DNA from 3 places in the Clostridium thermarum genome. Region 2 is predicted to be linked to each of the others. Evidence: predicted binding sites of a transcription regulator. Region 2 holds the regulator's gene; each other region holds the start of a gene.
What was found. The regulator NrdR, encoded in region 2, represses ribonucleotide reductase genes. The targets are predictions, from matches to a motif close to CACNANATNTNGTG.
Positions count from the first base shown of each region.

Region 1: a site for NrdR is predicted at 5,200-5,213, ahead of FHY60_RS08890 (vitamin B12-dependent ribonucleotide reductase). Genes of this name have one in related genera too.
Region 3: a site for NrdR is predicted at 2,032-2,045, ahead of FHY60_RS03610 (anaerobic ribonucleoside triphosphate reductase). Genes of this name have one in related genera too.

Region 1 covers NZ_CP040924.1:1,942,657-1,950,394, reverse strand. The annotation lists gene FHY60_RS08905 (helix-turn-helix domain-containing protein) at 1-1,043, shown strand, start outside; gene FHY60_RS08900 (Lrp/AsnC ligand binding domain-containing protein) at 1,126-1,593, opposite strand; gene FHY60_RS08895 (hypothetical protein) at 1,860-2,174, shown strand; gene FHY60_RS08890 (vitamin B12-dependent ribonucleotide reductase) at 2,201-5,149, opposite strand; gene FHY60_RS08885 (gamma carbonic anhydrase family protein) at 5,354-5,869, shown strand; gene FHY60_RS08880 (GAF domain-containing protein) at 5,853-6,335, shown strand; gene FHY60_RS08875 (YaaR family protein) at 6,477-6,902, opposite strand; gene FHY60_RS08870 (NAD(+) synthase) at 6,921-7,738, opposite strand, start outside.
Region 2 covers NZ_CP040924.1:1,717,152-1,724,889, reverse strand. The annotation lists gene pnpS (two-component system histidine kinase PnpS) at 1-187, opposite strand, end outside; gene FHY60_RS07820 (response regulator transcription factor) at 189-884, opposite strand; gene pgeF (peptidoglycan editing factor PgeF) at 898-1,620, opposite strand; gene nrdR (transcriptional regulator NrdR) at 1,715-2,170, opposite strand; gene FHY60_RS07805 (YlmC/YmxH family sporulation protein) at 2,377-2,622, opposite strand; gene sigG (RNA polymerase sporulation sigma factor SigG) at 2,889-3,662, opposite strand; gene sigE (RNA polymerase sporulation sigma factor SigE) at 3,737-4,444, opposite strand; gene spoIIGA (sigma-E processing peptidase SpoIIGA) at 4,459-5,265, opposite strand; gene ftsZ (cell division protein FtsZ) at 5,470-6,558, opposite strand; gene ftsA (cell division protein FtsA) at 6,574-7,738, opposite strand, start outside.
Region 3 covers NZ_CP040924.1:841,533-849,270, reverse strand. The annotation lists gene FHY60_RS03610 (anaerobic ribonucleoside triphosphate reductase) at 1-2,014, opposite strand, end outside; gene FHY60_RS03605 (DUF3048 domain-containing protein) at 2,283-3,374, shown strand; gene FHY60_RS03600 (ECF transporter S component) at 3,387-3,941, shown strand; gene FHY60_RS17780 (hypothetical protein) at 4,030-4,206, shown strand; TPP riboswitch at 4,246-4,348, shown strand; gene thiT (energy-coupled thiamine transporter ThiT) at 4,428-5,090, shown strand; gene FHY60_RS03590 (ferredoxin) at 5,184-5,375, opposite strand; gene FHY60_RS03585 (Mrp/NBP35 family ATP-binding protein) at 5,425-6,258, opposite strand; gene FHY60_RS03580 (YhfM domain-containing protein) at 6,274-7,107, opposite strand; gene FHY60_RS03575 (PsbP-related protein) at 7,276-7,738, opposite strand, start outside.

The DNA.
Region 1 (7,738 bases), 230 kb from region 2:
ACGATAGTTATTATATAAAAGAAAACATCAGAAATGCCTACCATGAGGCACTAAAAGGAGATAGTTCTGCTGAAGACTTTAATGCTATTTTTGAAAAAGCAAAGGAAAATAATTGCTTTGACATAATGGGAGACATAAAACTAACCTTGGGAAGATTCTATGAACAGGAAGAGGATTTTAATGCAGCAATAAAGTGTTACAACCTGGCCAGTGAATACTATAGATTAATCGAAGACTATCCCAGTGAAATTAAAGCCTTAATCTTTCAAACAAGATGTTATAATAGAGTAAAGAGATATGATATGGCTGAAGATTGTATTGGAAGGGCAATGAATGATATATTGTCCAAACACAAGGATGATAATCTTATCTTTATGGCAAACATGGAATTCCTAGATACACTTATTCATACCAATAGAAATCCAGAGGCTCTTAAACTAATAGAAAAGTTATTAAAGAGTAAAAAACTCAACACGTCACAGAAAAAGAATTTAATAATCCTAAAATCTAATATTTACTTTGAAGAGAGGAGATTTTCATCGGTAATATCACTTCTAAAAAAGCTTTTAATGAATGATTCATCGGAGGATTACTTAATCCTACACAAACTATCTTTGGCTTATTTTGTCACTCAACAAGAAGAAGAAGGTCTTATTTATCAAGATAAATGTATACTGGCTCTTTCCTTACATGCTGATGAAGCAAATAGTAAAATTGCCATAGATTTTGCTGAAGAATTATCTAAATATGGTTTTAACAAATATTCAATTAGGTATTACGACTATGCTTTGTTAAACAGTGAAGTTTATAATCAAGAGGACTATGCCCTATGGTGTTATAAGTCCATATTTAACATCTTAAGTTCAAACTATCAGCTAAATAAGTTTGAAAATTATGCCTCTCATTTGGAGCAATTATTGGTCAATAGCAAATGTGGCAAGAATCTAACACAATATATTTTACTGCTTTCAAAATTTTATTTAAAAACCTCTCAAGTGTCTAAGTTGCAAACTTTTATAGATGTATTGGAAAATGCAATGTAAAGATAAAAAGAGTACGTCATTAAACCATAACTGTTTTGTGATATACTCTTTTTATTTATAGAAATAAAGTTTTGAAGCATTGTTAAAACTGAATATTTCTATCTATTGGTTGTGATAGGGATATCCAGGTATCAGTTCTTTGGATTCCGGTAATAACATGAACCTTATTCATCAATAAGTCTTGAAGATGTGAAATACTTTTACATATGACTTTAACAAATATTGAATACTCACCTGTGGTGTAGTGTAGTTCAACAATTTCTTTAATCTTCTTCATCTCTTCAAGAACATATGAAAATGAGGAAGATTTATCTAAGAATATCCCTACAAAGCAGCAAACATCGTACCCAAGTTTTGATGTATCCAATAATAGCTTAGTACCTTTAATAATCCCCATGTCTTCCATCTTCTTCATTCTTACATGGATTGTACCACCACTAACATGACACATTCTAGCAATTTCTAAGTACGGCGTTCTTGAATCCTTTATTAAAATCTCAAGTATTTGATAATCCAATTCATCTAGCTGTGGATTAGAAACAAAACTCATATGCTCACCTCATAACGTAATAATTTATGTTTATTTAATTATATCAGATTTTAGTGATAAATTAATAATTTTATTTAAAATATTTATTAAATTTAATATTTTGTTCTTTTTTTTAGGGTAAAAAATTATAATTTACATAAAGAATTTTATACTATAAAATATTATTGTTATGTACAATGCTGATAAAAAGGTAAAAACCTTAGATTTAGTGACACATGCTGCCGCTAATTCAGAATTCATACTCTAGTTAAAAAGGGGGGATAATTATGTTTTGGGAAATACTTTTATTAATCGTGCTTGCCCTAGTTACTTTAATTGTATATAACCTACTTAAAATATTTGTTTTAGATAAACTTAATATAAACAAATGGCTTATATTTGCACTAGGTGTTCTGCTGATTATGCTTTCTTCCTACTGCATGGGTAAAGTACCTCAAATTCTATCATTTGTTTTAATATCGATCTCTGTAATTCCATTTTTATGGTTTTTCAACGTTATCAGCACTGACAAGGTTGAAAAGAAGAAACAAATTAAAATTAAACCTAAGGCAAAACCAAATAGAGTAAAAAACAAAAGGTAAAAAAAGGTGACCAAAGGTCACCTTTTTTAGCTGCATCCGGTAGTAGTACCACAATCGAGGCACACCATACAGGTTCCATTCTTAACCATTCTTGTACTGGAGCAATTTTTACAACTTGCACTATATACCCTTTCACCTGTATCATTTTTATGAGAAACTACTTCCACGGCATGATTATGAGGTTTTACTTGACATCTTGTAAAATCATTCAATTCTATATCTATTATCTTACTGATCAAATCAGATATTGAGCTTACATGCTTGATATAAGGATGCTTCTGTACAAAACCGTAGGGTTCATATTTTTGTCCTCTCAACATTCTGGCGATATCCTTTGGAGGAACATTATATTGAAGCATAACTGATATTGATTTCGATAGAGAATTAAGCAGTCCTGTAATTATTGTTCCTTCTCTATCAGTCGTTATATATATTTCGCAAATTCTTCCTTTTTCATCTCTGTTTACAGTTGTATATATCTTTACATCATCAATTTGTGCAGGGTGTGTAGTACCGTACCTTATACCCTGAGGCTTGTTTCTCTTAGTATAACCGCTGTTTTGCTGCATTTCTTTTGCATACTTTAAAAGAGCATCATAAGTCAAATTCTCAAGATTTACTTCCTTACCTTCCTCTAAAGATGTATTTAGAGGTTGGCTTGCTTTTGAAGAATCCCTGTAAAGGGTGATACCCTTTATTCCTAACTTCCAGGAAGTTAAGGTAACAACTTCAAAGTCTTTTATTGTAGCGTCCTTTGGTAGATTTACTGTTTTTGAAACAGCACCTGAAATAACCGGCGTTAAAGCTGCTACCATTTTTACATGACCCTCCGGTGCAATATATCTTTTGCCGGTTCCGCACTTATTTGCTGTATCGAAGATTGGTAAGTGTTCAGGTTTAAGGTGTGGCGCACCTTCTAGTTTACCATCTATTATTTTGTCATATTCTACGTTACCTGCTTTTACCTTTTCACTTCTTAGTACATAATTTAAAATATCCTCAATTTCTTCTTTACTGTACCCCAAATTCTTTAAGCTTAATTCTATTACTGGATTAATTACAGTCATAAATCCGCCGCCAACAAGCTTTTTATAAACTATGTGGCTGAAAAAGGGCTCAATGGAAGTTGCTCCGCAATCCATTGCAAAGGAAATTGTACCAGTAGGGGCTATTACTGAAACCTGTGCATTTCTATACCCAAACTCTTTTCCGTTTTCTAAAGCCTTTATCCACGTATTTTTTACAACGTCACTTAAATTCTCAAGTTTACACTTGTTTAATATTTCATGATTGATTTCCACTGGTTTATAGTTTAACCCCTCATATTCACCGTCTAGTGCTCCTGACACCCTGCAGTGGTTCCTTATAACCCTTAGCATATGCTCTTTATTTAATTCAAACTTTTCGAAAGGACCAACTTTTTTTGCCATTAGAGCTGATACAGAGTAGGATTGCGCAGTTAACAATGACGTTAAGCCTGCTGCTACATTCCTAGCTTCATCTGAATCATAGGGTAAACCCATTACCATTAAAAGAGAAGCCAAGTTAGATATACCTAAGCCGGTAGTTCTAAACAAATAAGTCTTTCTAGCAATATCCTCAGTAGGAAATTGACCAAAATGTATGGATGCTTCTAATATAAGCTGTACCAGTGATATAGTATGCATATATCCTTCAATATCGAAGGCCTTTGTATCATTGTCGTAAAACCTATATATATTTATAGAAGCTAAATTACAGGAGGTATCGTCTAAAAAAGCATATTCACCACATGGATTTGTGGAATTAATTCTATTATAAGGGGCGTTATAAACACCATCTTCTCCATTTGGACAAGTGTGCCATGCATTAAAAGTATCGTTAAACTGAGGGGCAGGGTCTGCGCACTCCCAAGCAGCCTTATTAAACATTTCCCACAGGTCTTTAACCTTAGCCTCTCTGTCTACGGAGGAGTCTTTTCTTCCCTTTAGCTTTATTGTAACCTCCGGATTCTTGTCAAGATTAGCAACTTTCATCATAAATTCATCGCTAAGTCTTAGTGAGTTGTTGCTGTTCTGACCGGAAACTGTCTGATAGGCTTCGCCATCCATGTCTGTGTCATAACCCATCTTGGCCAAAGCACGTACCTTCATTTCCTCCTTTGACTTCCAAGTAATAAATTCCTCTATTTCAGGGTGATCTATGTCTAAACATACCATTTTTGCAGCTCTTCTGGTTGTTCCACCGGATTTTATTGCACCTGCATTTCTATCTAATCCCTTTAAAAAGCTCATGAGGCCTGATGAAACACCGCCACCGGATAGCTTTTCGCCAACGGCTCTGATTGTGGAGAAGTTGGTGCCGGTACCGGAGCCTCCTTTAAACAGCTTAGTCTCAGTAACATATTGCTCTGTAATAGAATGGGGTCCTAGCAGCTTATCTTCAATGGATAATATAAAACAAGCAGAAGCTTGTGTTCTGCTGTAAGCATCTTTAGACTTTACAACTTTTCTCTTTATAGGGTCAAAATAATATGTATCATTTGATTCACCAGTGATTCCATAGGCTAAATTCAAACCGGTGTTAAACCATTGAGGAGAGTTAGGTGCATACAATTGGCTTAATAATGCATAGACCATTTCATCGTAGAATATTGCCTCTTCCTCATCGTTTTCTATCAATCCTTCATCCTTTAGAGCTGTACTCCAAAACTTAACCATTCTATGAGCAACCATTCTCATGCTGTTTTCATAGCCTACTTCATTTGGTACTCCAGCTTTTCTAAAATACTTAGAGGCTATTATATCACAGGCATTTTGTGAGTAGTGTTCCGGGAACTCAAGGTTTTTCATATCTACCAGCACTTTACCGCTTTTATAATCCTTTAAAATGACATCGACCCTTTTCCATTTAAATAAATCATATACAGTTTTAGTTTTATTTTTTTCTAATTCTTTAGTATAATATCTAGTAAGTAAGTTTTTAATACTTTCCATTGTACACCTCCAAAAACAACTCAATATATTGTGTCAACATGCACACTCAATACAATATATTGTGTGCACAATAAATATTATATGACAATTCTATAATAAACACAATAAATAATAAGTATTAAGAAACAAAAAGAATAATATGTCTAAAAATACGGAAATTTAAGCAGAATTAAAAGAGAAAAAACAAGAATAGGAGGCGTTTCTATGCTCCATATTTACAAGGGAATATACCCTAAGGTGGCTGAAGATGTTTTTATAGCCGAAGGTAGTCATATAATAGGTTATGTAACCATAGAAAAAAATTGCAGTATTTGGTTTGGTGCTGTTCTAAGAGGGGATGACAATTATATTACCGTTGGAGAGGGGACAAATATACAGGACAATTCCGTAATCCATGGAAGCAAAGACACTGCACCAACCATTATAGGCAAATATGTGACCATTGGCCACAATGCCATTATACACGGTGCAGAGATAGGGGACAATTGCCTGATTGGAATGGGATCAATTATAATGAACAATTGTAAAATAGGGAAAAACACAATTATCGGAGCCGGCTCACTAATTCCCGGAGGAAAAGAAATACCAGAAGGTGTACTTTGTATGGGATCTCCTGCAAAAATAATTAGAAATCTTACTGAAGAAGAATATAAAAAACTGAGAAGTTCTGCAGAACACTACATAAAGATGATGGGGGAATATAATGATAAACGTAGATAACTTTAAAGATATGAAAATTGAAGATAAATACAACCTAATGCTGTTACTCATAGAAGGACAGTTAAAATCCGAATCAGATTTTATTGCTAATCTAAGCAATACATCAGCAATAATAAAGTCTGCATTAGAGGAAACAAACTGGGTAGGATTCTACCTATATAAGGATGGAGAATTGGTGCTTGGTCCTTTTCAAGGCCTTCCAGCTTGCTGTAGAATAGAGATTGGCAGCGGAGTCTGCGGAACTGCAGCAAAATTAAAAGCAACCCAAAGAGTTGCTAATGTACATGAGTTTGATGGACACATCGCATGTGACAGCGCTTCAAATTCGGAGATAGTTATACCTATCATAAAAGATGATAAACTACTAGGCGTACTGGATATTGACAGTCCTGTATTTGACAGGTTTTCAAAAATAGATCAAACGTATTTGGAGAAGGCTGTAGAGATCCTAGTGAAGTACCTGTAATAATTGACAATAAACATTTGACAATGGACAATTATGGATAAAATTCAGCAGAACTGAATTTCTACAAAAATTGTCAATCGTCCATTGTCAAATGTGAATTATCATAAACCATACTTTTTACATTGTCACCTAAGAAGCATCCTATCTGTAAATATCCAATACCAGTCCAGTTATCTCATCAATAGTTCCCGCTATTGACAAGTTATCTTTTTCTTCCTGTAAAAGAAGTTTCGTTAACTCTTCAAGTTTTTTATCTATGGTCTCTATAGTTATAAAGTATTGAGTCTGCCAAAAGCTTATGTCTTTCTTTATATTATACATATGCTGCAGTACAGAGTTTAAATATTCTTTAATAAGATTCTTATAGGCTTTTACGTCAGCATAGGATTTTGTGATTATCAGTCTGGCACCTTTCTTTTTGATGTCCTCTTGAATCCTCTTCAATTCTTCCTCACTTCTTTTATCACGGGCAAAATTGAAGTTTTGTGAAAAATCCTTTTTTAACTCTATACTTTTCTTTTCTTCGGACTTTATAGGAGAATTTCTCCCAACTCTTTTTATTTCCAATAAAGCAACCTCCTTACATTAAACCCATGAATTCATGCTTGCATCTGAAGGCATTCTCCAATCACCTCTAGGAGAAAGACTAATAGTTCCAACCTTTGGTCCATCAGGAAGAGCTGAACGCTTAAATTGCTGGGTGAAGAATCTAGAAATAAATTTATTAAGCCACTTTTTTATCTCTTCTTCGCTGTAAGTGCCTTGAAAGGCATGAATTGCAAGAAAACATATTTTCTCAGGCGTAGCTCCCTGTCTTATAAAATAGTATAGGAAAAAATCGTGCAGTTCATAGGGTCCAATAATATCTTCTGTCTTTTGTGATATCTCACCATTTTTATCTTTAGGTAACAGTTCAGGACTCACAGGAGTATTGATAACATCTAAAAGAATATCAGAAATAGCTTTATCAAACACATATAGGGCAGCATACTCTACCAAATACCTTACCAGTGTCTTTGGAATAGAAGAGTTTACACCATACATGGACATATGGTCTCCATTGTAAGTGCACCAACCTAAGGCTAGTTCCGAAAGGTCACCGGTACCAATCACTAATCCGTTTTCCTTATTTGCTATGTCCATAAGTATTTGAGTACGCTCACGTGCCTGAACATTCTCATAGGTGACATCATGTATTTCAGCAGGGTGTCCTATATCTTTAAAATGCTGCAGACTAGCATTTACTATATTTATCTCACGTAAGTCTGTATTTAGTTTCATACACAGCTCTACGGCATTATTGTAAGTCCTGTCCGTTGTACCAAAACCAGGCATAGTTACTGTAACAATATTTTCTCTGGACAAACCTAACATGTCAAAGGTCTTTATCACAACCAATAGGG
Region 2 (7,738 bases):
GTTTACCTGAACTAATGTCAATTTTATACTCTTTAATAATCTTAGATATTATTTCATTATTCAAGGCAAGTTCCTTTTTCTTGATTTCAGTGTATTCATAGTTGGATATAAGGACATACAGGGCTATAGTTAGGGCCAGGCAAAATACTATGGTAGAGAGTATAAAAAACATAAGCTTCTTTTTCATGTCAATCACCAAAGTTAAATCTATAACCTATTCCTCTTATGGTCTCTATATACACAGGATTCTTGTCATCCTCCTCAATCTTCTGCCTAAGATGTCTTATATGCACATCCACGGTTCTGGTTTCTCCAATGTATTCATAACCCCATATCTTATCTAACAGAAAGTCCCGGGTCATGACGTGGCCCTTGTTTTTTATTAATATTTCCAGAAGCTCAAATTCCTTTAAGGTCAGTTCCAGTTTTTCACCTTTTTTGAGGATCTCATGTTTCTGAAAGTCTACTGTAATGTTGCCAAATTTATAGGAGTCATCATTAGGTTGAACGCTGGTTCTCCTCAGTACAGCTTTAACTCTGGCCATGAGCTCTCTTATGGAAAAGGGCTTTGTAATATAGTCATCAGCCCCCAGCTCCAGGCCCAAAATCTTATCAATCTCCTCGCCCTTTGCAGTTATCATAATGATGGGAATCTGAGACATTTGCTTATCTCTTCTTATTTCCTTGCAAACATCGTAACCATCCATACCGGGAAGCATCAAGTCTAAAAGCATCAAGCTTGGTTGCTCTGTCTTTGCTATTTTTAGGGCTTCCGCACCATTTTGGGCCGTTAATACCTTATAACCATTGTTCTCCAAATTGAATCTTATCAGTTCTAAAATATTTGCCTCATCGTCTACCACTAAAATTTTTTCTTCCGGCATAAAAAACCTCCATTTATTCTTCCATATATACTAGTGAAAATAATCTGCCGCTTTGGTCTTTCCTTGTCCTAAAGGAATGAAGCTTAATGCCCGATGTTCTTTCAGAGCATCCGGTACACAAGTTTACATCATAGATTTTATCTTTGCTTACACCGGATTTTATACACTGCAGCTCTATACACTTAGCTAAATTAAGCCTTCTATCTACTACTATTTCATCTGATTTATACAAATCATCCGAAGTAAATTTATCCATTAACTCCTGTCCTACCTCATAGCAGCAGCACCTCATATGGGGTCCAATATAGACAGAAATATCTTCGGCCTTAGATCCAAATTCCTGCATCATTTTATTTATTGTGCTGTAGGAAATTTGGCTGTAAGTTCCCTTCCAGCCGCTGTGTACTGCTGCACATAAGTCCCGTGCAGCATCGTATATAATCACCGGAACACAGTCTGCAGTAAATACGCCTATTGCTACTCGCTTTTCCTTTGTAAGTATGGCATCTCCACATTTCACCGAGCCGTCATATATATTTATGACATCACCGTGTACCTGCTTGGAGTAGCCTACATCCCTAAGGCCAAACATTTCTTGAACCTTATTGATATTATTGGTAAAGTTATCAGATATCATATTAAAATCCGCATCATTATATGCAGTAAAAAATATGATATTTGCCTTCCCCTGAACAAATTTGATGTATTGAAATCCATCCATATAATCTATTTTCATTGAATCAACCTCATAATATATTGTTGCATAAATTAATTATCCATTGCAAGCCTATATATATAGATTTAACCTAGTTAACGACAATTTAACATACCTATTTTGTAGACATAAGCTTTTTTATCTCTTCTATAAAGGTATTGACATCCTTAAATTGTCTATAGACGGAAGCAAATCTCACATATGCTATTTCATCTATATTTTTTAGGTTCTCCATTATTACCTCGCCAATATACTCGGACTTTACTTCTGTAAGCATCTGATTACTTATTCTCTTTTCTACGTCTTCAGCAATTGACTCAATTTGCGCCCTTGATACAGGCCTTTTTTCACAAGCCTTTATAAGCCCGTTTATTATTTTTGATTTATCGAAATAGTCCCTTCTTTGATCTTTCTTTATGACTAATATAGGTAAGTCCTCTATCTTTTCATAGGTAGTATATCTCTTTGCACAGCTGAGACATTCACGCCTTCTTCTTATGGACATATTATCTTCTGTAGATCTGGAGTCCACAACTTTACTTTCCTCAAATCCGCAGTAAGGACACTTCATATGCTATCACACCTCTCAAAAGCTTTTATTACATTATCGCATAAATGTGATAAAGCTTACAATAATATTTTAAACAGTTTGCTTTGTCTTAAAATAAATAGACAGACCACTTAAAGCCTGTCTAACTACCCATTAATATTATATTTCACAATTTCTTACAACTATTCCATGCAACAACAGCTTGCATTTATACTTCTATCAGAAAATCACTCTGCACCGGCTGTACTATCAGCATCCACAAGGATTACATCTATCCCTACCTTTTTAACTTTAGACCAGGGTATTTCCAGCATGTTCTGCTTTCCAAACCAGGAGCTTTTTTGCATAGGAAGCAGCAAAGACTCAATTCTATATTCATCACAATCTATCTTAATATCCTTTATATATCCAATTTTAGCACCGGTATTTATGTCGATTACTTCCATTACCCTTAAATTGTTTATGGAGTACATATTGCTATTGTTATCCACTTAAACCTACCCCCTTCGTTTATAAAAATCTCATTAAAATATATGTGCAAAATTAATAAGCTATGCATTTAATCATTAAAAACCTGGATGCCATATATATTTTCTAAAATTGACATTCCAATCAATGATTCATAGATACCATTGTATAGAACACATTCTCTTAAACAACCCTCTTAAATTCTTTTCAGATAAAAAAGGACCATATCAAGCTTCTCCCCTTGATACAGTCCTGTAAATAAATAATAAGTTTAAACATATTTTCTCATATGCCTTAAGGCTGTCTTTTCCAATCTCGATACTTGAGCCTGGGATATTCCTATTTCATCTGCTACTTCCATTTGGGTACGACCGTCAAAGAATCTCAATGTCAAGATAAGCTTTTCTCTGTCATTAAGTTTTTTCATTGCCTCTTTTATAGATATATTCTCCAACCAACTTTCATCCATGTTTTTATTATCGCTTATTTGATCCATCACATATATGGCATCGCCACCATCATGATAAATTGGCTCAAAAAGGGAAACCGGATCTTGAATAGCATCAAGCGCAAAGACAACCTCTTCTCTTGGTACCTTTAACTCCTTAGCAATCTCAGAGATTGTAGGTTCTTTGTTGTTGTCATTTACCATTTTGTCTCGCACTTGAAGAGCTCTGTATGCTATATCTCGCAGTGAACGGCTAACTCTTATAGAGTTGTTATCCCTTAAGTATCTTCTTATCTCACCAATAATCATAGGCACTGCATATGTAGAAAATCGTACATTCTGGCTCAAATCAAAATTATCAATGGCTTTCATTAACCCGATGCAGCCTACCTGAAATAAATCATCAACGTTTTCTCCTCTATTGTTAAATCTTTGAATTACACTCAATACTAATCTGAGGTTACCCTTTATGAACTTTTCCCGGGCTTCACTATTGCCTTTTTTCATCTCCTCCAATAGAGCCCGCATTTCGGGTTCTTTTAACACCGGGAGCTTTGAGGTATTTACACCACATATTTCAACCTTGTTAATCATCATCAAGTCATCGCCCCTTTAGAGTAATTGCATTTAAAATTATCTCCTGGGAAGCGCCTTTTTATACTAAAGACAAACTATATCATTTTATTTATTTCTTTCTTTAACCTTTTAATGATTCTCTTTTCAAGCCTTGAAATATAGGATTGGGATATGCCCAGCATATCAGCAACCTCCTTTTGGGTCTTTTCCCCGCTGCCATTAAGTCCAAATCTTAAGCTTACAATTTCCTTTTCTCTTTCATTGAGTCTTTTCATAGCCAGTACCAATAGCTGCTTGTCAATTTCATCTTCTATAAGATTATATACTATATCATTTTCAGTTCCCAGAATATCGGACAATAACAGTTCATTGCCGTCCCAATCTATATTAAGTGGCTCATAGAAGGAAATTTCGGCTTTGACCTTGCTATTTCTTCTAAGATACATTAGTATTTCGTTCTCTATACATCTGGAAGCATAAGTAGCTAATTTAATTTTTTTCTCAGGATCGAAGGTATTTACAGCTTTTATTAGTCCAATTGTACCCACTGATATTAGATCCTCAACACCAACTCCAGTATTTTCAAATTTTCTTGCTATATAGACAACCAGTCTTAAATTTCGTTCTATTAAAACGGACCGGACACTTTCGTCGCCTTCCACCAGTTTTATTACCAGGGAATCTTCCTCTTCCTTTGAAAGTGGCGGGGGTAGTGCATCGTTTCCACCTATGTAGTAAAGCCTCTTGTAAAGAAATTTTATTTTTAATACTAACTTACTGAAAAATGATAATAATCCCATCATAGTTTCTCCACCCCTCATATAATGTCTCTTGATAATAGTGCCTGATATTCATTGAATTCACTTAATTTTATATCGCTAATCCCGATTACGGCATTTTTATACTGAAAATTATCCTTGTCGTAGCTTATCTTAACTTTTTCCGGTTTAAAGGCTTCCAGAAAACTTGCTTGTCCACTTACTACTTTATAAGGTATATATAGCTTTTCATACAGGCTGGTATCAATATCTGATACCGCGCTTTTCTCTACTATAATCACAGGAAGATTAGTAATTGGTTCCTTTAATTCATTTCCTGTATCTAACAGTGCACTAACTGTAAAACTGCTGGACTTTGTAAATATCTCTACATTATAAGTATAGTTGTTAAGCTTTCTCCTGCTTATTATAAAACTAAAAACTCTATATATAATAATATAAAGTAACATCAGCGCAATTATAAGCCACTTTGTATTAAAGTTTTCATAATACCCATAGGCCGGGTTTCCCATATTTCTATATTCTAAAAAAAAGATTAGTCCTGCTAATACAAAAGTATATAATAGATATATTAATGTACTTTTCAGAATAAAAATAAGCTTATTTTTGCCAAAGGCACCATATATTATTAATATGACAACCAAAAGCTTTATAGGAAGTATAGTGAAAAATTTTAATTTATCATAGAAAATAACTAAAGTATAAAGCCCTGCTGCGGCAGAGGAAATTATCGCTCTAATATTTTTAAGCTTTATACTCAATGTTTGAGCTGTTATTATAAGCAAAAAATAATTGACTATTATATTTTCTAATATCATTACATCTACCCATACAATCAACAGCATCAACCCCTATTTACTCCCTAAGGATATTATATATCCATTGAAAGCAAAATTTTGTCACAATTGTCCTCTGTTTACACTATTTTATATGTTATATTTCTACATCAAAACCTATAAGTGCCAATAAAAATGTATCTGAGGATTATTTTTTATCATACAAAAAGATAATAAAAATAGACCATACATAAATGTATGGTCCTAAACTACTTATCTTCTTTGCTTTCTTAAAAACGCAGGAATCTCCAGTTCGTTGTCATTGTAATCTCTTGTTGAAGCCACTTCTTCAAGAGGCTTCTTATCGTCCTTTGGAGTATCAAAAATTAGCTTTTTTTGCTCATGTTTATCATTTTCAAAGCCTGTAGCAATGACGGTAATTCTTATTTCATCCTTAAGGTTCTCATCGATAACTGCTCCGAAGATGATGTTAGCATCCGGGTCTGCTGCCTGCTGTACTATCTCAGCAGCTTCATTGATCTCTAATAGTCCAAGATCTGGGCCACCGGTTACATTAAGCAGTACTCCTGTAGCACCAACGATGGAAGTTTCCAGCAATGGACTTGAAATAGCCTGCTTAGCTGCCTGCTGTGCTCTATCATCACCACTGGCCCTACCTACACCCATGTGAGCCAAGCCTTTGTTTAGCATTACGGTTCTAACATCGGCAAAGTCCAAGTTAACTAAACCAGGAATAGTTATCAAGTCTGATATACCTTGTACACCTTGTTTTAAAACGTCATCTGCCATTCTGAAGGACTCCACAAGAGTAGTTCTCTTATCTACCATTGTAAGTAATCTTTCATTTGGAATAGTAACCAATGTATCTACTCTTTCCTTTAAGTTCTTAATTCCAAGTTCTGCATGAAGCATTCTCTTTCTGCCTTCAAAAGGAAATGGCTTAGTAACAACACCAACAGTAAGTATGCCCATGGACTTTGCAATCTCTGCAACTACTGGAGCTGCACCGGTACCGGTACCTCCACCCATACCTGCAGTGATAAATACCATGTCAGCACCCTTTATTGCCTGTGCTATTTCTTCCTTACTCTCTTCTGCAGCCTTTTGTCCAACTTCAGGATTGGCTCCTGCCCCTAATCCCTTAGTCAGCTTATCTCCTATTTGTATCTTTTGAGACGCATGTGATAACATTAATGCCTGCTTGTCAGTATTTATAGCAATAAATTCTACATTTTTCAAACCTTCTTGAATCATTCTGTTTACGCCGTTATTACCACCGCCGCCACATCCAATTACCTTTATTTTCGCAAATTGTTGTACATCTACATCGAAATCTAACAAGATAATACCTCCCCTTTAAATAAACTCATCTATTAAGTTCTTTAATCTTCCAAAAATACTTTTTTTACTTTTTTTACCATTTCCCTCTGAAGGAACTGAAGCTTCATTTCTAACAATTTTGATACTGTCTAGTATCACTTTTAACATGCCAACGGGTACGGAATAAATCCAATTCCCTGCCCCCATCATATTATTTTCTATAATCTGTATGGGTTTACCTAATTCTTCTTCAAATTTAGCTATGATATCTTTATAATAGATAATACCACCGCCGGTTATGAAGATTCTATCAAACTCCTTTAATCTCTTTTTATTATTGATTTCTTTCAGGGCAAAAGTTATTAGTTCCTCAACCCTGGCTTCAATAACCTCATTAATTATACCACTATTATACATTGATTGTATATCATCTTTGAATTTTTCATCAATCTGATTGTCACCATTAACAGTATTTTGAGTATACTTTAATTTAACTTTTTCTGCATCAGCATAGGGGATACTTAAACATGACATTATGTCTTTTGTAATGCTGTTACCGCCTAATGGTATATATTTAGTATAACATATTCTGCCCATTTCGTATATGGACAAGTCCGTAGATTCCGCTCCAACATTTACAATTCCTATAGATGATACCTTATGTTCTTCAGTTGTCACCAGTTTGCCCAGGGCTATGGGTTCAGGAATTATCCCTCTTACCTTTATACCAGCAGTTTCCATACACTTAACCAGATCCTTGACTACCATCGAATCCACAGTAAACAGCTTAGCTTCAAAGGTCAATTCCTTGCCTCTTATTCCGATGGGATCCTCAATGCCGGAGTATTGATCCACACTGTATTGTACCGGCAATAACCAGACAACCTCTCTTTCTGGCTTCGATGCTTTCTCTCTTGTAATATTCATAATTTTTTCAACATCTTTATCAGTTATTGTTGAACCTGAGACAATTGATACAGTCTCCTTTGCATCTTGAATACTACATAAGCCTCCATGAATACTAATATAAGCATCATTAATAGATGAGTCAACCAAATTTTCCAATTTGGCCTTACATTGAGCAATAGCTTCTACAACTTGTTCCACATCAACTACGACAGACTTTTTAATACCGTAATTATTTACGGAGGATACAGCAACAACATTCATTTGTTTAAAGCCATCAACCCTTGCTACTGCA
Region 3 (7,738 bases), 880 kb from region 2:
CGGTAACCCTTGATACTCCTTGTAAATTATGACTTCCGCACTTTGGGCACTTGCTTTGTGAGACGTTCAAATATGTTCCGCACTCTCTGCAGTATCTTATATGGAAGTTAATCCCCATATAGCTTATATTTGTATGCTTGTAAGCATAGTCTAAAATGTCCATGATTACATCGCCGGTAGGCATGTCATCCAATTCTATGTAAGTGATGTGACCGGCATTACATAGCTTGTGGAAGGGAGCCTCAATATCAATCTTATCCTTTATTGATATTGGAAAACCAACGGGAACGTGGTAGCTGTTTGTGTAATAGTCCTTATCAGTAACCCCAGGTAGCATACCAAATATCTTTCTATCCTGAAGTATAAATCTTCCGCTTAGGCCCTCTGCGGGTGTTGCATAGGTACTCCAGTTCAGCTTATCTTCCTGGGTAATTTTATCAGTGTAATTTCTTATGTGAGTTATTATTCTCAAACCTAATTCTCTTGCACTTTCATCCTCTGCATGATGTTTTCCTATTAAGGCAGTTAAAGTTTCTGCCAAGCCAATGAAACCTATGGACCAAGTTCCCTGTTTTAATATGGGCTCAATTGAATCCTCCGGTGAAAGATTTTCTGACCCCTTCATCAGTCCCTGACCTGCAACGAAAGGTAGGTCCTTTACTTTTAGTTTCTTTAATATTCCATATCTATGCATCAAAGCTTCTCTTGATAACTCCAATCTGTTATCCAGTAGTTCAAAGAATTTATCTATATCACCTTTTGCCAGAATACCCAGTCTTGGCAAGTTTATTGTGGCCGGTGCTATATTTCCTCTTCCCTTTGTGCCCTGTTCTCCGTTTATATTTGATATAACATAGGTTCTACAGCCCATGGTTGCAGGCAGTATACCTTTTTCGTAATAAGCTTTGTTAAAATCTGAATCCAGATTCATAAATGTTGGATTCATTCTCTTTGCAGCTACCCTACAAGCCAGCTCATATAAATAGTAGTAAGGGTCTTCCTTCTCTCTGTTTACCCCTTCCTTCACTCTGAATATGATGTTTGGAAATATAGGCTGCTCTCCTTTTCCCAATCCTTTTTCATATTCAAGAAGGAATATCTCACATACCAGGGCTGCATCTGCAGTTTCCGGTATTCCTATGTTAATTGATGAAAAGGGTACCTGCGACCCTGCTCTGGAATGCATTGTGTTCAGGTTATATACAATTCCCTGCATGGCCTGAGCTACTGTTTTTCTTAACTTCTTATGGATTTGAACTGATATCTGTTCTTCTGTAAGCCCTAATTCCTCAAGTTCTTTCCTTATTTCCTGTCTGGTAGGCTCTACGAATATCCCCATATCATTATCAAAATCCGGATGAGACTGGCCTCCGAACATATCGTTTTGAGTTGATTGCAGCAATATACAGGATAGCTCTGCAGCAGATTCAATTCTCTTAGGTTTGTTAATTGTACCATAGCCGGTATTAAAGCCTCTTTCCAGTATCTCTCTGGTTGGTATATGTAAACAATTTGTGGTCAAATTGTAGCTATCTAGATCATGGTAGTATACATCTCCGTTTTCATGGGCCTTTGCCAGATGCTTTGGCATGGATGCAAGGTTATGCCACTTGTTAGACTCACTAGCGATTCTCAGCAATTTTGAACTAAAGTTGTTTCCTACATTAGCGTTATCTCTATCTGTTTCTACCCCAATTTGTTTGATGGCTTTCATTAAGTCAGATTTAATTTCTCTTATCTTGGTTCTTTCTTTTCTGTAATTTGAATATGCATTCCCTATTTCTATGAAGCCGTTTTCAATTAATGTCTCTTCTACAAGATTTTGAATCTGTTCCACTGATACATCTTCACATTCTAAATCCTCAAGCTTTTTGATAACCTTCTGTGTTAAATCAATGGCTTCACTTTCTTTTAATTGAAAAGCTATCTCTTGTGCAGCACCTTTTATAGCTTCTGTGATTTTGATGGAATTGAAGTCTGCCTGTCTTCCGTCCCTCTTCACAACATGTAGCATATCACTAACCCCCATTACACAATATATAGTACTTTGCTATTATACTCTACTAAAAAAATATTGGCAATTTGAAAATATTCCTTTCTATTCAGCTACAACATATTACTTCAAAATACCTCCTTATTTTACCGTTTTTTATATTCATATTACTGTTGACATTGGTAACTTTCATAATTTTATATCTTTTACATATAAATACAGTTGTGGTATACTTTTTATATACTCAATGTGCAAGTTAAAGATTAGCTGCAAGACTGGAGGTTTGTTGATGAATAACAAGACAAGACGAGGACGGAATATGGGTATTAGACTCCTTACAACAGTTTCGTTACTTATTGTGGGCTCTATAGTTGGATATTTAGCCCTGGGAGATAGAGAAGAGTCTGAAACTGCAGCTCCGGTAATAAGCCAAAAAGAGGCACAGCCGACTCCTACTCCTTCAACTGCTCCACCACACGAGAAGGAAATGGAAAAACTCCCCAAGTATCTATCCCCCTATACAGGAGAAGAAATTTCAAAGGAAACACGTGAGAACATACCTTTTATGGTTATTATCGAAAACTCAAGGGCTTCACGTCCACAATCCGGGTTATCGGAAGCAGACATTATTTATGAAACTATGGCTGAAGGAGGAATCCCCAGATTCATTGCTGTTTTTCATTCCTCTTCGCCAAAGGAAATCGGTCCAGTCAGAAGTGCCAGACCTTATTTTCTAACCCTTGCCAAGGAATATAACCTGCCTTTTGGCCACTGTGGCGGCAGTGCAGAAGCCTTGGACATTATAAAAGATGAGAAACTTATGAGTATGAATGAATTCAGCTATGGTGGTTACTATTGGAGAGATGACAGCCGAAAGGCCCCTCATAATCTCTATACCTCTGCTGATAAGTTAAGAAGACTTATTACCAATAAAAGTATGATCCAAGTGCCAGCTTCTTCTCTGATATTTAATATGGATTCCTGGAATAAAAGTCTTGCCTCAGCAGAAAATGTAGACTTAAAGCTAAGCCCGTACTACAGCACTTCCTACAGCTACAAGGATGGCCTATACTATAAATATATGGACGGCATCATTGCCACAGATAAGTCCAACGGTAAAGAATTAACCGCTTCCAACATAGTAATCCAAACTACAGATATAAAGATTCTTGATGATTACGGACGACTAGATATAAAGCTGGCAGGTGCAGGCACCGGTTATGTCATAAGCGGGGGCAAGTGCATTAATGTAATTTGGAGTAAGGCTGATGATAAATCACCAACAGTATTGAAAGACGAAAAAGGTAATGCCATAGCTCTTACGCCCGGTAAAACCTGGTGGCATATTGCTGATAATAATTTAAAACTAGAAATAAAATAGGAGTGATGTAACATGAAAATGGATATTAGAAAACTTACTAGAACCTCTCTTTTGCTTGCTTTGGCAATTGTTTTTCAAACCATAGGTAGAGCCTATCCCATATTAAGCCAGTTCTTTGTGGGTCCAATGGTGAACACTATCTTTATAGTTTGTCTTATAATGAATGGCTTAGGCTGGTCTGTACTAGTAGCAATGCTGACTCCGGTACTGGCTTGGTCCCTTGGACAGCTTCCTCAACCCCTAGGCCCAATAATTCCCGTTATAGCCTTGGGCAATATTACCTTCATTATTGTATTTCATTTTGGACGTAAGCTTATTAAACGTGAAATGTTGCTCACTGACTTGATTTCTGTAATCTGTGCTGCTTTTCTGAAATTTTGCGTAATTTTCTTCGGAGTAAAAGCCCTCCTGCAGCTGCTAAGCCTGGCTCAGCAAGCAGAAAAAGCCGCCACCAAGCTAATGGGAATAAATCAGTTTATCACAGCCTTGGCTGGCGGAATAATAGCGCTAGCTATCGTTAAGCTAATGGAAAACAGACTGAAAGGGCAAATGAATACTTCACAATAGCATAAGCTATTTTCGAAACTGAAGGAAAAGGTCACAAAAAGTATAATTGTACAGAATTGCCGCACAATATATGTGAGGTGATTCATTTATGAAAGGTAAAGTTCTGGATAAAAATATTACCGATGCTTTTATTGCATTAGAAACGGGGGAAACCATTGACGTTTCAACGTCTCGTCTTCCGAAGGACGTTAAGATTGGAGATACTGTGGATATACCCATCAACAATACTTCTATAAGCAATGATAAGCTTGTTGACTTTTTCTAGATAATATAATAATATTAACTTAGCAATAAAATAGTATAAATTGGTTGCTAGGGGTGCCTCGGGCTGAGAAATGAATTTTTATTCGTTAACCCTCAAACCTGATCTGGTTAGTACCAGCGTAGGGAAGCAGAGATGAGAAGTTTATCTTAGCTATTATCCATACGGGTAATAGCTTTTTTAAATTTCCTCCCGTAGTGCTCCTTTGAAAAGGAGGTATTTTTATGAACAAGCTTTTCGAAAGTTTGAAAAGTTTACCTGAAAATTTCAATGAAATTTTCAAACATCCCACTTCTATAATTACACTTATGGGTGTAGTTGTACTTATACTGGCTGTAATAAAAATTAAGTCAGTAAAAATCAATACAAGGATTATGGCTCAAATAGGTATTGTAATAGCACTCTCCACTGTACTAAGCATGATTGCAATAGTAAAGATGCCTTATGGGGGCAGTGTGACCCTTGCAAGCATGGTACCAATAATACTTTTATCCATGGTGCACGGGCCGGAGATTGGCTTGCTGGCAGGATTTTTGTACGGCATTGTCCAATTTATCTTGGGACCATATGTGCTGCATCCTATACAAGTACTTTTCGATTATCCTCTTCCTTTCATGGCCTTAGGTCTGGCTGGATACTTCAAGGATAACAAAATACTTGGAACCGTGACTGCAGTAGGTAGCAGACTCCTTTTCCACTACCTGGCAGGTATAATATTCTGGGGAAGCTATGCTTCGGAATATAACATGTCACCATATATATATTCCCTCTTATACAATGGTGCATACTTACTGCCTGAATTAATTATCTCCGCAGTAATTATAAACTTGGTACCAATTAAAAGCCTTAAGAAGATTTTAATTGGCACCAGCAGCTCTGCAGCATAAAGTCAAATATATATTTCTGAAGGCTAAAAGCGGGCATTGCCCGCTTTTTTCATCCTGTATGTGCATTCTTGATTTTTTTCTGTATGTTTATGTTTACTCTTCTACAGCTATAGCATTAACTGGACAGCTGCTTTCAGCTTCCTTTGCACTATCTTCAGCACCAGATGGAACCTCATCACCTATTGTGCCAGCTTTACCATCATCCTGCATTTCAAAAACCTCAGGACAAATAGATGGACATAGTCCACATCCTATACAAGTATCCTTATCAACTGCTGCTTTCATACAGACACCTCCAAGATTTATATTATTAATTTGTTCATACAAATATATTCTATACTATTTTACCAATAATATTCTTATAATTAAAGGTATTAAAAATATACCTTTCTACTTCACCATTCTCCATGCTCTCTGTTAAATCCAAATCCATGGGTAACTCTGCTATCAGTGGTAGACCTAAGTACTGAGCCTGTTCCTCTGCAGTTTTTTTGCTGAACAGTCTTATTTTTTCTTCACAACTACCGCATTTAACATAGGACATATTTTCTACCACCCCTGATATTGGCACGTTAAGCTTTTGAGCCATTATAACAACCTTTTTTACAATCATGGATACCATGTCCTGTGGTGTTGATACAATTATTAATGAAGTTAATGGAAAGCTCTGCATTACTGTGAGGGCAATGTCTCCTGTACCCGGAGGCATATCTATAAGCAGATAATCCAGCTCTCCCCAGATTGTATCTGAAAACATCTGATTCAGAACTCCATTTATTACTGGTCCTCTCCAGATTACAGGCTGTTCTTCTTCCTGAGTCAGTAAATTCAAGGATATTACCTTTATTCCACTGTTGCTCCTCACTGGCTCAAACCTGATTTCATCTTTATTTTCACCCGGCAGTATTTGAGCTCTCTTATCTTGTATCCCAAAGAATCTGGGCATGGACGGCCCTGTTATATCCGCGTCTAATACGCCCACACTAAAACCTTGTTTTACAAGCTCTAGGGCAGTAAGTCCTGTTACCGTTGATTTACCTACACCGCCTTTACCGCTTATAATTCCAATAATACTCTTTATATTGCCAAACTTAGGGAAGAGTTTTGAGCAGGAATCTCCTACAGTACTGCAACTCCCCTTGCTTGCACAATTATCACATTTACTCATGTGTTCACAACCTTTCTAGAACTTATCCGGCTTTGTGTCAGTGATCCGGATCTCCCATTCTCCATTTTCATGGACATTATTGATGTAGTATTTTGTTTCACTGTTGTCCTTTTTATCATATACCGTCATTATTGCTTTGTAAACCGTGGTTTTATAGCCTTGGGTCTTTATAGTCACCAATACATCGAATTGATCGCTATTTTTTTCTACTAGCTTTGCAGTGGTCATTGTTTCAGCCAGATTTTCCTTAAACTCCTCAATCTCCAAGGATAACATATACTTGGCAGCCTCAATATCCTGTGACAAGTCAATACCCACATTGCTGCTGTTTTTCGTAATATTGCCGCCATATTGCTCAAGAAAGGAGATTATGGAGCCATAGTAAGTAGTTTTAAACTCCCTGGGAGCTCTATAGTTCCAGAGATTTTTTATTATGTCATAGTCTATTCTTTTGGATACTATGTAAGTATTTTCTTGATTGTATAAATTTCCATAATCATTTTTATCTATTCCGGTTATATAGTTAAATGTATGTATTGTCCCGCCTTCATGTATTTCAAAGATATAGTCCGGCTCTAAGGAAGACTTTTGCTCCACTTTTTTCGCAGAGGATAGTATTTCATAAAGTTCTCGAATGGTCCTCTTATCGGTAACAATAAATCTAAATCCCTTGTCCCTGGTACTCTGTATAATAATTTTGTCCGCCTTATTGTCTTTAATATACTCAAAGTCATTATTCTTTAGTCCAACCTTTAGTTTTAATTGCTCAATCTTACTGCAGCCTATTGAGGCTGTAAGCATTATTAAGGTTAAAGTTAAAATGGTTAACTGCTTTAATCTCACTTTCATATATAAGGGCTGTTTGGTGACAGCTCTCTCCTTTCTTTAGGTTATACTTTAAATTATCTGCCTGAAGCTTGAACCGCATTATTATAATTAAAAAGAGAAGCATTAAGCTTCTCTATACTATAAATAAAATTATAATACTATTAGTATAATTTATCAAACATAATTGAACTACTTCTTTTCAAAGTTATTTACTATAGCTTCAAAAATAGTTGGCATATTTTCTCTAAAGTTATCTTTATTTACATAAAAAGCCATTCTAAAGAATGTATCACCTTGATCTATAAAATATTCATAGGCTTTAATATTGTTTCCGCTGGGAGTTATGGCATTGTAGGTCAACAGATATGCCGGCTCGCCTTTTACTTCCACGGGTTTATATTTATACTCACTTACCCTGTCCGGCTTAAATCCGCTTCCCTTACTGTTTTCAATGAAAGTTTTCAGGTCCATTTGCCTTAATTTCCACAACTCTGCAAAGCCATAGATATCAGCTTCTTTTGAAATAAAACTACTATGGTATAAAATTTCTCCCCCACCTAAATCCTCCACGGTATTTTCCCATGTACTCGGAAGCTTATATGCCAGATTGCTGTTATCAATGTCAAATTGCTTCAAAGTCTCTAAGCCGCTT